Regions from separate parts of the Pseudalkalibacillus nanhaiensis genome, predicted to be linked through region 2. Evidence: riboswitches for the same ligand, from Rfam matches in the RefSeq annotation. Region 2 holds a riboswitch; the other holds the start of a gene.
What was found. Region 2 has a riboswitch for thiamine pyrophosphate ahead of thiT (energy-coupled thiamine transporter ThiT). Riboswitches for the same ligand answer to the same signal wherever they lie in the genome.
Positions count from the first base shown of each region.

Region 1: another riboswitch for thiamine pyrophosphate. It lies ahead of tenA (thiaminase II); the one in region 2 lies ahead of thiT (energy-coupled thiamine transporter ThiT).

Region 1 is NZ_CP143541.1:458,913-466,537, forward strand. It holds gene V1497_RS02435 (flagellar basal body rod protein) at 1-301, shown strand, start outside; gene V1497_RS02440 (PspA/IM30 family protein) at 326-973, shown strand; gene liaF (cell wall-active antibiotics response protein LiaF) at 1,074-1,805, shown strand; gene V1497_RS02450 (sensor histidine kinase) at 1,802-2,845, shown strand; gene V1497_RS02455 (response regulator transcription factor) at 2,838-3,470, shown strand; TPP riboswitch at 3,855-3,962, shown strand; gene tenA (thiaminase II) at 4,088-4,786, shown strand; gene V1497_RS02465 (ECF transporter S component) at 4,789-5,370, shown strand; gene V1497_RS02470 (ABC transporter ATP-binding protein) at 5,386-6,825, shown strand; gene V1497_RS02475 (energy-coupling factor transporter transmembrane component T) at 6,826-7,617, shown strand.
Region 2 is NZ_CP143541.1:1,551,716-1,559,340, forward strand. It holds gene rlmN (23S rRNA (adenine(2503)-C(2))-methyltransferase RlmN) at 1-1,022, shown strand, start outside; gene V1497_RS08020 (Stp1/IreP family PP2C-type Ser/Thr phosphatase) at 1,043-1,795, shown strand; gene pknB (Stk1 family PASTA domain-containing Ser/Thr kinase) at 1,792-3,780, shown strand; gene rsgA (ribosome small subunit-dependent GTPase A) at 3,790-4,668, shown strand; gene rpe (ribulose-phosphate 3-epimerase) at 4,671-5,318, shown strand; TPP riboswitch at 5,343-5,454, shown strand; gene thiT (energy-coupled thiamine transporter ThiT) at 5,605-6,153, shown strand; gene V1497_RS08045 (thiamine diphosphokinase) at 6,155-6,793, shown strand; gene spoVM (stage V sporulation protein SpoVM) at 6,907-6,987, shown strand; gene rpmB (50S ribosomal protein L28) at 7,264-7,452, opposite strand.

The DNA of each region.
Region 1 (7,625 bases), 1.1 Mb from region 2:
CGCGATTGCGAATCTCGGACCAATGATTGGACTTGCGATCAGTCTGGTCATCCTCTACTACTCAGTCAAGCAGTTCACCAAGACGGATCAGACATCTAAGAAAGTGCTCTGGGCGGTAGTCGGATTCATTGCACTCAGCATTGCAGCTTCAAACGTTCCAGCCATCCTCGGTATAGCTGCCCTGTACATTTTATATATCGTGTACAAGGAATGGAAAAAGGACGACTCAGTCGAGGAACCGAAAGACGATGATCCGTTCACGAACTTTGAGCGTGAATGGGCTGAACTGAACCGAAACTAATTTTTCAAAAGGAGAGAATGAACGATGGCAAAGCTTTTCAGACGAATCAAAGATACGATTGAAGCGGATTTCCATGAAATCCTGGATGAGAAAGAACGGAAAAACCCGATTAGTCTGCTGAATCAGTACCTTCGGGAATGTGAGAAGGAGGTTGAAAAGGTAAGGAAGCTTGTTGAACGTCAATACTTGTTGAGTGAAGAGTTCACCCGTGAGTATGATAAGGCAGCGAAACTCACTGAGAAGCGCAAATATCAAGCAGAAGTGGCATCGAAAGCTGGAGAAGAGGAGCTTCATCAATTCGCTCTTCAGGAATACGAGCAATATCAGGCTCGTGCCTCTCGACTGAAAGCATCCAAAGAGCAGGCGACGAAACAGCTTGAGGAATTGGAGCAGAAATATGAGGCCATGAAGCACAAGCTGAAGGACATGTATATCAAGCGGATGGAGCTGATGGGTCGTGAGAACATGACTCGCGCGCATCACCGCATGGATAAGGTGATGACGTCGAACACCTTCTCGGATAAGACATTCAACCGTTTTGATGAAATGGAGAAGTACCTCGACCGTCTCGAGCATCAGGTCAATACCGGATACCACCGCCAAACAATTGATGCTCGGATTGCCCAGCTTGAAAAAGAAATGGAAAATCAGGAAAAGTCTACGACGGTCTAAGCGAATAATGGTATCCTAGTAAAAAAGGCGTGGTCCAGCTGCGCCTTTTCACCATCTGAAAAAATAGAATTAGAGTTGTAAGGGGAGGGGGACTTGTCATATGAATCGTTCAAAAACAGACCACGTCAGCTGGTTGATCATCATCGGGGTTATTTTGCTGTTGCTTGAAATTTCATTTCATGGACCAGGTCCCATCTTCCTTTTAGCCATAGAGGCCGCTGCCATCTATATCGGCCGGAAAAAATATACGAAAACGATCGGCAAGCTGTTGTTCTGGTTCGGGACGATCGGGTTCATCGTAACGATCCTGAACACAATGGCATTCAAGTTCCTACTTTTTGCTGTGTTGATTTATGCGGTCATCCGGTTTGCCCAGTCGAAGCAGGTGCCGAACTATATTGAGCCGGATTTTTACGAAAGCCAAACGGTTGCGAACGATGGACCGACGCTCAAGCGTCAACCATTCTTGAAAAATACCTTGTTCGGAAGGCAGACGACACCAGACCATACGTATGAATGGAACGACGTGAACATCCAGGGGGGAATTGGGGATACTGTCATCGACCTCGGTAATACGGTGTTACCGAAAGGCGAATCCGTAATCGTCATCCGAAGCTTCATCGGAAACGTCAAAATTCTTGTCCCGTATGAAATGGAGGTCAGTGTCAGCCATTCGGTTTTGGCAGGTACGGGTAAAATCTTCGAGCATCATGAACCGAAAATGATGAATCAGACCGTTTCGTTCCAATCGGAAGGCTATGACCAAGCCCAGCAAAAGGTGAAAATCATCACCTCGATGATTGTCGGAGATCTTGAGGTGAAGCGGACATGAATACTGTAAACCGTCAAATCGTACTCGGAATTGCCCTTTCGATAACGGTATTCATCAGCATGTTGAGCCTGTTTTTACTCGCCTATCCGCTAGATAGCTGGTCTTTACTGTGGAAGCGGAAAATCCTCGACTTGCCGTTCATTCTTTTTGCCCCTGCAGTCAGCATTTTGATCGGTGTTGCATTCGGCTTCATTTCAGGGTTGTTTTGGCGGAAACAGCTGGAAGGCGTGATGGATGCGCTCAGCCAAATGGGACAAGGTCGACCGTTTGAGGAGCAACAAGCTGCAACCACGCAGGAAATCCAAACGATTTGGACACACCTTGAAAAAGCTCAACAGCATCTCACAGAACAGACGAAATTGTCACAGAAGCTCGCGAATGAACGAGCAGAAGATCAGGAAAAGAGGATCCAGAAAGTCGTAAGTGAAGAGCGGAACCGTCTTGCGCGTGAGCTACATGATTCGGTAAGCCAACAGCTGTTCGCCGCATCGATGCTCATGTCGGCTGTCAATGAATCGGAAACCGAGAAAAGTGAAGGGGAACGAAGACAGCTCCAGCTTGTGGAGGAAATGATCCATCAATCCCAGCTCGAGATGCGTGCCCTGCTTTTACATTTGCGACCAGTCGCCTTGAAAGGGAAAACACTGGAAGAGGGCATTCAGGAGCTGTTGGGGGAACTGGTGCAAAAGGTTCCGCTCGAGATCAAATGGAAGGTCGAATCGATTCCATTGCAAAAAGGCGTGGAAGACCATCTTTTCCGGATTTTACAGGAATCGGTCTCGAACACGCTTCGTCATGCGAAAGCAACGTCCTTGGAGGTGCTTTGCCTCGAGCGTGAAGGTACGGTGCTTTTACGAGTGGTGGATGATGGCGTCGGTTTTGATGTTGAAAAAAGTAAAACGGGTTCATACGGACTGCAAAACATGCACGAGCGGGCTTTGGAGCTTGGCGGAACGTTAAAAATCGTCAGTGTACCGGGCAAAGGCACACGTCTTGAGGTGCGGATACCTGTCATTCGGGAGGAGGAGAATGATGATTAGAGTTGTGTTTGCGGATGATCATGAAATGGTGCGGATTGGGGTGTCTTCCTATTTGTCCAATCAGCCGGATATTGAAGTAGTGGGTGAAGCTAGCGACGGGGCAGATGCGGTCGACCTCGTATTGGAGCTGCGGCCGGATGTCATTCTGATGGATCTCGTAATGAAAGAGATGGACGGGATCGAGGCGACGAAACGCATTATTGAAGCATGGCCGGAAGCGAAGATCATCATCGTGACGAGTTTCCTTGATGATGAGAAGGTGTACCCAGCCCTTGAGAGCGGTGCGACAAGCTATATGTTGAAAACGTCGAAGGCGAGCGAAATCGCCGATGCTGTGCGCGCTACTTTTAATGGAGAAATGGTGCTGGAGCCCGAGGTCACGGGAAAAATGATGACGAAGATGCGACGCGGCAATGCGCGGCCTCCACATGAGGAGCTGACGAACCGTGAGCGCGAAATCCTCATGCTCATGACGGAAGGAAAGACGAATCAAGAAATTGCTGACGAGCTCGTCATCGCTTTGAAAACCGTAAAAACCCACGTGAGTAACATTCTCGAAAAGCTCGAGGTCCAGGACCGGACCCAGGCCGTCATTTACGCATTCAAAAATTCATTAGTGAAATGATAAGATCTGCTCGAGAGGCGGGTCTTTTTTTTAGTAAAAAAGGATTGAATTCCCCAAGTAGGAGCGGAAATTCCCCAAGTCGGAGCAAAATTTCCACCAGCTGTTGCAAAAATTCCACAAGCTCGCGCGAATTCTCTTTCAAGTACAAAATCGGTAGAAAATGTTTTAACATTTTCTCTTCGTTATTTCCGTAGTAATTAAGACCCGAATTCCAAGAAAAGAGGGCAACTTTCCGGAAATGGCTACGAGGTTTCCAAAATTATGAGCGGCTTTTCTAGGATTACATGAATTTTTTCCGCGAAAAATTGGTCCTGCTCCACTTTCTGTTTGACATTCAGAATAAACGTGTTACGATAACATCGAAATCATAAAAAAATTCAATAGACGATCCACTAGGGGTGCCTTCTCAAAGGCTGAGATTAAAGTGTAGCTTTAAGACCCTTGGAACCTGATCTGGTTGATACCAGCGTAGGGAAGTGGTGGTTGGAAGTTACATAAACCGACTATGTGCCGATGCATACGACCACTTTCCTCAATGGAAAGTGGTTTTTTTATTTACTGGGAGCGATTTTGCTCCGGTAATAGTGGGTCGTCTGGAAAAGGAGAGGATTGACACGATGACTTTTTCTAAGCACGTAAGGGAAGCGGCGGACCCGATCTGGGAGGCAAGCTTCAATCATCCATTCGTAACAGGCATTGCAGACGGCTCATTACCGCTTGAGAATTTCCGCTATTACGTTCTGCAAGACGCATACTACCTGTCTCATTTTGCAAAAGTGCAGGCGCTGGGTGCAGCGAAATCCCACGACATGGCGACGACCGCAAGCATGGCAGCCCATGCGCAAGGGACGTACGAAGCAGAGCTCTCCCTTCATGAGAACTTTTCAAAACAACTCGGCATCACAGAAGAGGAGCGCCGAAATTTCAAACCTGCACCAACCGCATACGCGTACACGTCCCACATGTATCGCGCAGCTTATAACGGACATCTCGGTGACATCATCGCAGCGATTTTACCATGTTATTGGTTGTACTATGAAATTGGTCAGCAGCTGAAGGGCTCTCAACCGGATGAGCCAATCTATCAAGAATGGATTGAAGCGTATGGCGGTGATTGGTTTGAAACGCTCGTCAAAGAACAGATCGACCGACTCGATGAGCTCGCTGAAACGGTCACTGCTGAAGACCGGGACCGGATGAAGGAGCATTTCCTCATCAGCAGCCAGTATGAATATGATTTTTGGGAGATGGCTTATACGCTCGAACAATGGCCGATTGATATCAAAAAACGAGTTCCACTAGGAAAAGGAGAATGAACATGAACAAAGGATTAAAGCTGACTGATATTCTAGTAACAATCGTCATTGCCATCGGTTTCGGTATCATCTACAAGCTCTGGGGACCGCTCTACTATTTCGTCAAACCGTTCGGACTGCACCTCGACCAGCTTATCTACGGCATGTGGTTCATGGCAGCAACCGTTGCATTCTTAATTATCCGAAAGCCTGGTGTCGCCTTTCTTGCAGAAGTAGCAGCTGCCTCAGGTGAATTCCTCGTCGGTTCGGAATGGGGGCTGGAGGTTCTCCTCTTCGGTGTCATTCAAGGGCTTTTTGCTGAGCTCGTGTTCATGGCGTTCCGTTATAAGCGGTTTGACGTTACTGTTGTCAGTCTTGCCGCGGTCGGGTCAGCAATCGGCTCGATCATCATGGATTTCTACAAAGGCTACATCGATGATCTTGCACTTTGGAACCTGTCGCTATTTCTCGGATTCAGGATCATCGGATCGATCCTGATTGCTGGAGTCGCTGCTTACCTCTTGGTAAAAGCGCTTGAAAAGACCGGGGTGACAAACCAGCTAAGACCTGCAGCTGAAGAGGATTATGAGGCATTGAACCAATAAATGAGGTGATGAAGGATGCTTCAACTTGATAAGCTACGTTTAAAGTTTCCGGGTAATGCTGAGTTATTGTTCAAGGACCTTTCCATCCAGATTGAAAAAGGGGAAAAGGTCCTGCTCCTTGGTCCCTCGGGCTGTGGGAAATCGACGCTTCTCCAAGTCCTTTCTGGAATCATTCCGGATTCAATCGAAGTTCCGATTAAAGCAGAAGTGATCGAGCGGCCCGATTCCTGGGGCTATGTGTTCCAGGATCCTGATACGCAGTTCTGTATGCCTTATGTCGATGAGGAGCTTGCATTCGTCCTTGAAAACAGGAGGATTCCGCGGCATGAAATGAGAGGCGAAATTCATCGGCTCCTTCAGCTTGTCGGGCTTGAGCTTCAAGACATCCATACAAGCCTCAACACGTTATCCGGCGGGATGAAGCAGCGGCTTGCGATCGCTTCCGTTTTGGCCCTCGAGCCAGAAGTCCTTTTTCTCGATGAACCGACGGCACTTCTCGACGATCAAGGGACGGAACAGGTTTGGGACACGGTCAAAGAGATCAGTGACGACAAAACGCTCATCATTGTAGAGCATAAGCTGGAGCATGTTCTCGACATCATCGACCGGATCATCCTTTTTGATGAGAAAGGGGTGGTCCTGGCTGATGGGGATAAGGAAAAGATTTTCGCTGACTATAAAAAAGTCATGAGAGAGCAGGGCATCTGGTATCCGGGTGTTTGGGATGACTATATCGAAGCAAAAGCGAATGAAAAGCTCCCTACGTCGATTGGTGAAGAGATCCTCCAGCTCGAGGGATTTCGCGGATATCGGAAAAAAGAGATGAAAATCGAGGTCGAGGAGGCGACCGTCCATCGTGGCGAGTGGATTGCCATCACCGGCGAAAATGGAGCAGGAAAGTCGACACTCTTACATGCCCTGATGCAGTTCATCAAGACAAGAGGGACGTATGTGCTTCAAGGTAAAGCGGTAAAAAGAATGCCTCAGGAGCTCACCTTCGTTTTTCAAAATCCCGAGTTCCAGTTCGTGACCAATTCCGTCTATGATGAAATCGCCTTTGGGTTGAAGTTGGCGCAGCACTCGGAAGAAGAAGTGAACGAGAAAGTGGAGGAGCTGTTATCGCGCTTCCACCTGAAAGCGTTCAGGAACCACCATCCTTACCAGCTTTCGATGGGACAGAAACGTCGCTTAAGTGTTGCTACATCGCTTGTGAATGACCATCGGATCCTGTTGCTCGATGAGCCCACATTCGGTCAGGACTCGAGGAATACGTTCGCCCTTCTTGAAATGCTGCAGGCGTATCAACAGGAAGGAACGACGATTCTGATGGTGACGCATGACCAGAAGATTGTGGAGCATTTTGCAACAAGGGTGTGGAAAATTGAAGATGGCTCATTGGTGGGGGATCACCTCGTTGAGCAGGAAAACCGTGAGCCGGTTTTGGAGTGTTTATAGATGAATCTGTCGTTTGATTTTCAGGAGACGTGGCTGCACAAAACCAACCCAACCTTCAAATTGTTCATCATGGTCGGGATGTTCATTTTCGTGTTGTTCGTCCATCGTCTGAATTGGATGATCTACCTGACAACAGGAGCGTTTCTCTTATTCTGGTTTTTTAGCGGCCATCCGAAGAAGCGGCTCATGTTGATCCTAATCCCGTTTCTGCTCGTCTTCGTTTCGACGGGGACGTCGATGATCTTTTTCGGGAAAGGTGAGACGACATGGTTCAAGTGGGGTCTGGTGCATATAACGGAAGAAAGCTTTTACAGAGGCATCCACCTCGGGTTCAGGGCGCTGATTTTCGCGATACTCGGTCTTACGTTTACGTTGACGACACGGCCTGTGTACTTATTCTATTCATTGATGCAGCAGGTGAAGCTGAAACCAAAGTACGCATACAGCTTCATGGCGGGCATGCGTTTAATTCCAATCATGGTGGAGGAATTTTTCACGATTCGGAACGCCATGCGTGTCCGAGGTGTCGGAAAGCAGTCCTTATACTTCAAGCTGAAATCGTATACCATCCCACTCTTATCGCAAAGCATCCGTCGGGCGCACCGGATCGCCATCGCGATGGAGGCAAAGCGCTTTTCAGGAGACGGAGAAAGGACGTATTATTACCAAATCGGGTATTCGGTTAAAGATGGGTTCTTTCTTCTCACAATTTTGAGCCTTATCCTTTTAACCTACTATTCTGCTAGTTGGTGGCCATTGTTCCCGGTGGAGGATGTTCGATTTGGCGTTTGAGTTTAGGA
Region 2 (7,625 bases):
AGTATGAGGAATTGAAGGATTGGTTGAAGAAAGAAGGGGAGCCTTCTTTCCGTGCAAAACAAATTTTTGAATGGCTCTACAAAAAACGGGAATCTTCTTTCTCGGAAATGACGAACCTTTCAAAGGATTTTCGAGAAAAGCTTGAAAATGAATTCGTCATTACACCTCTGAAGACCCTTATCAAACAAGAGTCCAAGGACGGTACGATTAAATTCCTATTCGAACTTGAGGACGGCTACTCGATTGAAACCGTACTGATGAGACATGAATACGGAAATAGTGTCTGTGTTACGACACAGGTGGGGTGCCGATTAGGTTGTACATTCTGTGCGTCTACCTTGGGGGGACTGAAAAGAAACCTGAAAGCCGGTGAAATCGTTGCTCAAGTATTAGAAGTACAACGAGCAATGGATGAAACGGATGAACGTGTCAGTTCAGTCGTCGTCATGGGGATTGGTGAGCCGTTCGACAATTATGATGGACTGATGTCCTTCCTTCGTACCATCAATCATGATGAAGGTTTGAATATTGGAGCTCGTCATATCACAATCTCGACTAGCGGCGTCGTTCCGAAAATTTATGATTTCGCTGATGAAGGGATGCAGATCAATTTTGCGATCTCACTACATGCTCCAACGACGGAAATCCGAAGTCGTCTCATGCCTGTAAACAGAATGTATCCATTAGATGACCTGATGGATTCAATCCGTTATTACATTCGCAAAACAGGCCGCAGGGTTACATTTGAGTACGGATTGTTCGGAGGGGTCAACGATCAAGTTGAACATGCAGAATTACTTGCTGACTTGATAAAAGATATCAAGTGCCACGTCAATTTGATACCTGTAAACTATGTACCAGAAAGAGATTACGTTCGTACTCCGAGAAATCAAATCTTTGAATTCGAGCGTACCCTACGTGAGCGTGGCGTAAATGTGACGATCCGTAGAGAGCAAGGGCATGATATCGATGCAGCTTGTGGACAGCTTCGTGCTAAAGAGCGTAAAGACGAAACGAAGTAAAAATGAGGTGAGGAAGTTTGTTGAAGGCATTCTTTCAGACAGATCAGGGGAAAGTAAGATCCTTGAACGAAGACAGCGGGGCAGTGATTCCGATCTCTGCCTCGGATGTTTTTGCCGTAGTAGCCGATGGTATGGGCGGACATAAAGCAGGAGATGTAGCCAGCCAAATGGCCGTGAATTATGTAAAGGAACATCTAGATACATACATAAATGATCATGAAGATACAAAAGGGATAATCCATTCGTTGATTGAAGACGCTAATCAAGACATTTTCACATATGCGCAAGATCATCCGGATTGCTATGGAATGGGTACGACAATTGTCTTACTACGGGCAACCGAGGATGAGATACATATAGGTCATGTCGGGGATAGTCGTTGCTATAAAGTCACCCAAAATTCAATCGAGCAGCTTACAGATGATCACACGTTAGTGAATGAACTCGTAAAATCAGGACAGATCACGAGTGAAGAAGCAGAATATCATCCAAGGAAGCATGTTGTTCTAAGAGCACTCGGGACTGACCCTAAGGTCGAAATCGATAACCTCAAATACACGTGGGAAAAAGGAGAGTATATCCTCCTTTGCTCAGACGGTCTTTCAAATAAAGTGACCGCAGAGTCATTCGTTAAAGTCATTAATCAAGACGTTTCTCTTGAGGATAAAGTGGCCCGTTTGATCACGATGGCAAATGAAGCAGGAGGAGAAGATAATATTACATTGATCCTGGTCTATAATGATGTTGAGACTGAAGAGGGTGCTCTGACATGATCGGCAGAAGAATCAGTGATCGCTATAAAATCCTTGAGATCATTGGTGATGGTGGAATGGCTGTCGTGTATAAAGCAGAGGATTTGATCCTTGATCGAATCGTTGCTGTAAAAGTTCTGCGCTCTGAATACTCCACCGATGATGATTTCATCAGAAGGTTTCGGCGGGAAGCGGAGTCTGCAACCAGTCTGAACCACCCGAACATCGTCAATATCGTCGATGTTGGGGAGGAAGATCAACTCTATTTCATTGTGATGGAATACGTCGAAGGAAAAACGCTGAAGCAGATCATCCGGGAGAAAGGTCCGCTTTCACCGACTGAATCAATCGAAATCATGAAACAGATTTCCTCGGCCATTGCTCACGCACACGAACACCATATTGTTCATAGAGACATTAAGCCACATAATATTTTAATAGATAGGAAAGGGAATGCCAAAGTAACGGATTTCGGAATTGCACTTGCAGCCACGTCAGCTACGATTACCCATACGAACTCGGTTCTCGGCAGCGTCCATTATTTTTCTCCTGAACAAGCTAGGGGTGGAATCGCCAACAACAAGTCGGATATCTATTCAATGGGCGTCGTTCTCTATGAGATGGTGACTGGCAGACTGCCGTTTTCAGGAGAATCCGCGGTTTCAGTCGCGTTAAAGCATCTGCAAGAGCAGTTTCCAGATCCCAAACTATTCAATTCGGATATTCCACAAAGCTTAGAGAATGTCATTTTGAAAGCATTGGCGAAGGATCCGGCTAAACGATTTGATAGTGTACAAGAATTCCAAGAACAATTAGAAACGGTATTTGATCGGGCGAATGAACCAAAGTTTGAAATCGAGGATGACGAAGAGGCGACAAAAGTCCTTACACCGATCGGCAGTTCACATGAACAGGTGAAAGCTGCCCCTCCTTTGAAAAATGAGGAGAAAGAAGACCCGCCTAAAGAAAAGAAAAAGAAGAAAAAGAATTGGCTTGTCATCCTGTTGGCGATTTTTCTTTTGACTGGCATCGCAGGGGTTGCAGCACTCACCATATGGCCTGAAATTTTACAGACTGAGGATGTCCCGGTTCCAGATGTCATCAATATGCCTTACATAGAAGCGTATGAAAAGATCAAGGAGGCTGGTCTTGAACCGGAAAAAGAAGAACAGCCTAGTGCTGATGTGAAGGAAGGTAATGTCATACGGCAATCACCTGCGGCGGGTATAGCTGTAAAAGAAAATTCCAAGGTGAAATTGATCGTCAGCACGGGTCCGGAGAAATTCGAAGTTGAAGATTATGTCGGGCAGGAAGAAGACGACGTGAGAAGGACCAACGTCAATGATCTGTACAAAAGCGTAGAGACGACTAAAAGAATTGATGAAGAAGTCGAAGAAGGAGTCATCATCGACCAGTTCCCAGAAGCTGGAGAGATGGTCATACCAGGTCAAGAAGTCTTGATTTTGTATGTAAGCAGTGGGCCGCCACCTTTTGATCTTGCTGATCTTACAGGAAAGACCCTTGATGAAGCGAAGGATTATGCGAAAGAGAATGGATTGACCATTAAAGAGGCAAGCGAACGGGAATACTCCGAAGACATAGAGGAAGGCAGCATCATCCGGACAGATCCAAAAGCAGGTGAGTCTGTGCGCTCAGGTGATGAAATAACCGTAACCGTGTCCAAGGGTGTACCTGATCCGATTACGATGAAAGATCTTGTCGAGGTGGAAATTCCAGAAGAACAGAAAAAAGATGATAAAAAAGAAGATAAAGATACTAAAGATCAGAACAAGAAACAGGAACGAAGGGTCCGGATCATCACTACGGATGTTAATGGAGAGAAAACAATAAGAGATGAGACGATTACCGAAACGACGATGTTTGAAATTCCATTGACGATTGCTTATAACGGCGAAGGAAAGTATCAAGTTCTTGTAGATGACACAGAATACATCAGTGAAACCTTTACCTATGAAGAAGCGAAAAAATTCATGAATGGAGAGTAGATGGACTGCATGCCAAAAGGAACGATTATTAAAGCGTTGAGCGGTTATTATTATGTGAAAAGTGAAGGGGAAGTTTATCAATGCCGAGGGAGGGGGAATTTCCGAAAGCGGAAATTGACCCCCCTGGTTGGAGATGAAGTGGAGTTTGAATCGACGAACCCGACGGATGGTTACGTCTTGGAACTTTTCGAGCGGAAGAACGAATTGATCAGACCACCTATTGCCAATGTAGACCAAGCCCTAATCATCTTTTCGGCTCGTAAACCTGCCTTCAATACGCTTCTTTTGGATCGGTTCTTAGTGCATATCGAAGCCAACGAGATCCTTCCTGTCATTTGTGTGAGTAAATTCGATTTGCTTGAGGATGACGAAAAAATCCAACAGGAATTGGCGGTTTATCGTAAAATCGGTTATCAGGTCATCATGACATCATCCATTGATGAAATGGGTCTTGAAGAGGTCCGTGATGTATTCGAAGATAAGGTGACGGTCATCGCAGGACAGTCTGGCGTAGGGAAATCCACATTATTGAATACGTTGAACCCGAATCTAAATCTTGAAACAAACGAGATTTCATCCCATCTAGGTCGTGGTAAGCATACGACACGGCACGTCGAATTGATTCCATTCGGTAAGGGACTTGTCGCGGATACACCGGGATTCAGTTCACTTGAATTCGGAGACATGGAGCCTGAGGATCTTTCCATCTTCTTTCCTGAGATGCGTGATCGACGTCCAGAATGTAAATTCAGAGGATGCACGCATACCTCTGAGCCGAAGTGTGCCGTGAAAGCTGCGCTTGATGCGGGCGAGATTGCACAATTCAGATACGATCATTATGAGCAATTCCTTCAAGAACTGAAAGATAAAAAACAACGGAGGTATTAGACATGACGAAGATAGCACCTTCCATCCTATCTGCGGACTTTTCCCGCTTAGGTGAGGAAATTAAAGATGTAGAACAGGGCGGCGCTGATTATATCCATGTCGATGTCATGGACGGCCATTTTGTGCCAAACATTACAATCGGTCCGCTTATCGTAGAAGCCATCAGACCCGTTACTGAGCTGCCATTAGATGTCCATTTGATGATTGAAAATCCGGACCGCTATATTCCTCAATTTGCGAAAGCAGGGGCTGATATCATTTCCGTCCATGCAGAGGCATGTCCCCATTTACATCGGACGATCCATTTAATCAAAGAGCATGGCGTAAAAGCAGGAGTTGTATTAAATCCACATACCCCGGTTAACATGATCGAACATGTCATCGAGGATCTGGACCTTGTTTTACTTATGACGGTCAACCCTGGTTTCGGTGGTCAATCCTTTATTTCAAACGTGCTTCCTAAAATAAAGCACGTCGCTGACCTATGTAATGAAAAAGGCTTAGACATGGATATTGAGGTTGATGGCGGTGTAAATCCTGAAACGGCAAAGCTGTGCAGAGAATATGGTGCTAATGTTCTTGTCGCCGGTTCTGCAATTTACAAACAGAAGAACAGGAAGGATGCAATCGAAGCCATCCGTGGTGTATAATGAAGGACAACAAATGAATAAGAATGATACAACTAGGGGAATCTCCAAAATCAGAGATTGAGAGTGAAGTAAGTGCTTCAGACCCTGATGACCTGAACAGGATGATACCTGCGGAGGGAAGTTGACTTGCATTGTCTTTGGATGGAATCATAGATAGAAAGCAACTGTACCTCGGTGCAGTTGCTTTTTTGTGTGTGAAGACTCATATCTTTTAACGAATAAGGTTAAAAAATCCAGAGAAAAAGTTATTGTACAGCGTATTCGCGCAATGAAGGGGAGGATTTACATGAGAAACCGTAACTTGATGATTGCAGAGGTTGCAATCATGTCTGCACTCGGTATAATTTTAGGCTTTATCAAATTCAGCGGTCCTTGGGCCTTTGGAGGATCTGTATCCTTGGAGATGGTCCCGATCTTTATCATGGCATATCGAAGAGGTTTGTTCGCAGGGGTACTGACAGGTTTGATGATTGGTTTGCTGCAATTATTGATCAATCCTTATATCTACTATTTCCTACAAGTTCTGCTTGATTATCCTATCGCGTTCATGGTCGTCGGCTTAGCAGGTTTGACACGCCCACATTGGAATGATTCCTTCACAAAGAGAATTGCTTTCATTCTGATCGGTACGTTCATTGGAAGCCTTCTGCGACTGACGAGTCATGTCATCTCTGGAGTGGCGTTTTTCAAGGATGCTGCACCAGAAGGTTCTGACATATTCACTTATTCATTTGTGTATAACATTTCTTACATTGGACCTACATTCATCTTGACTGTTGTTTTACTCATACTATTGACGCAGGCAGCTCCGAAGCTCATCCATGGTGAACGTTGAGATGAAAGTGCTGATTGTATCAGGTGGTCCGGAAACGTTAGTGCCGGATCACTTCTTAGATGATGGAAGCGTAAGGTTCGTTGGAGTCGATGCAGGGGTGATCTATCTTCTTGATCGTGGTATTACGCCTGATGCTGGTTTCGGAGATTTTGATTCCATTTCGGAGAAGGAGCTTGAAAGGATCGAGCACGCAGGAATTCATTTGCATACGTTTGAAAAAGAAAAGGATAAAACCGATCTTGAACTCGCTATTGATTGGGCCCTTGAGCAGAAACCCAGATCCGTATACCTCTACGGTGCTACAGGAGGAAGGCTTGACCACGGAATCGTGAATATTCAACTGTTGACGAAAGGTTTTGACAACGGAGTCCATATGGAAGTGATCGATCGGAACAACCGGATCTTTCTAAAAATGCCAGGATCCTATTCCATCTGGAGGGATGATCATTTTCCTTATGTTTCATTCCTCCCATTTTCTGAACACGTCACGGGTATTACACTTTCTGGATTCAAATATTCCCTCGAAGAAGCGGATATGAAATGGGGGTCCACATTGTGTATCTCAAATGAGCTTGTAACAAAAAAAGGTACTTATTCGTTCAGCGGCGGCATAATTATGGTGGTAAGAAGCAACGACTGAGGGAATTTCACAAAACTCCGGGTACTATTTTTGAGTAGACGAATATACTTAAATAGAATGTTATTTTTCCGAGAAGTTTACAGGCGGAAACTAACGTTGGAGGAGGCGGAATCATGAAATTTTATACCATCAAGCTGCCGAAGTTTTTAGGAGGATTCGTTAGAGCGATCTTGGGGTCCTTTAAGAAAGGGTAACAGAAAAGCACCAAACGGGTGCTTTTTTGTTTTGTCTAAATCGATAAAGGAGCCCAGGTGGTTAAGTTTACTGATATCTTGGGAGATGAAAGAATGAAGACGCATGGAAGGTCCAAGCGTCCTCAAAATTGCGAAAAACGGAAAATGGGGGACGCAAGAAGAGTTCATGCGTCCTCATTATTCCCAAAAATAATAAATAAGGGACAGGAAGCGGTGCTTCCTGTCCCTAAAACGAAAAATGAACCCGGAATTGGGTTCATTTTTTACATTACAAAATTATACGCGCTCTACTTTACCTGATTTCAAGGCACGAGCAGATACATAAACTCGTTTCGGTTTACCGTCAACAAGGATACGGACTTTTTGTACGTTTGCTCCCCATTTACGTTTTGTAGTGTTCAACGCGTGAGAACGCTTGTTTCCGAAGCTTGTCTTCTTACCAGTAACAACACATTTTCTAGCCATGGTAAATGAACCTCCTTTATTGCAAATAAGAGAAATAATGCATGTTAATTTCCATATGAAATACTATCCTATATTAGCATGAGAGAAGTGAGATTGCAACATGGTTTATCAAGTTTATTTACTTGACAATAAATATGCATTTCATGATATTTTCTTTTAAAATGTTAGATATT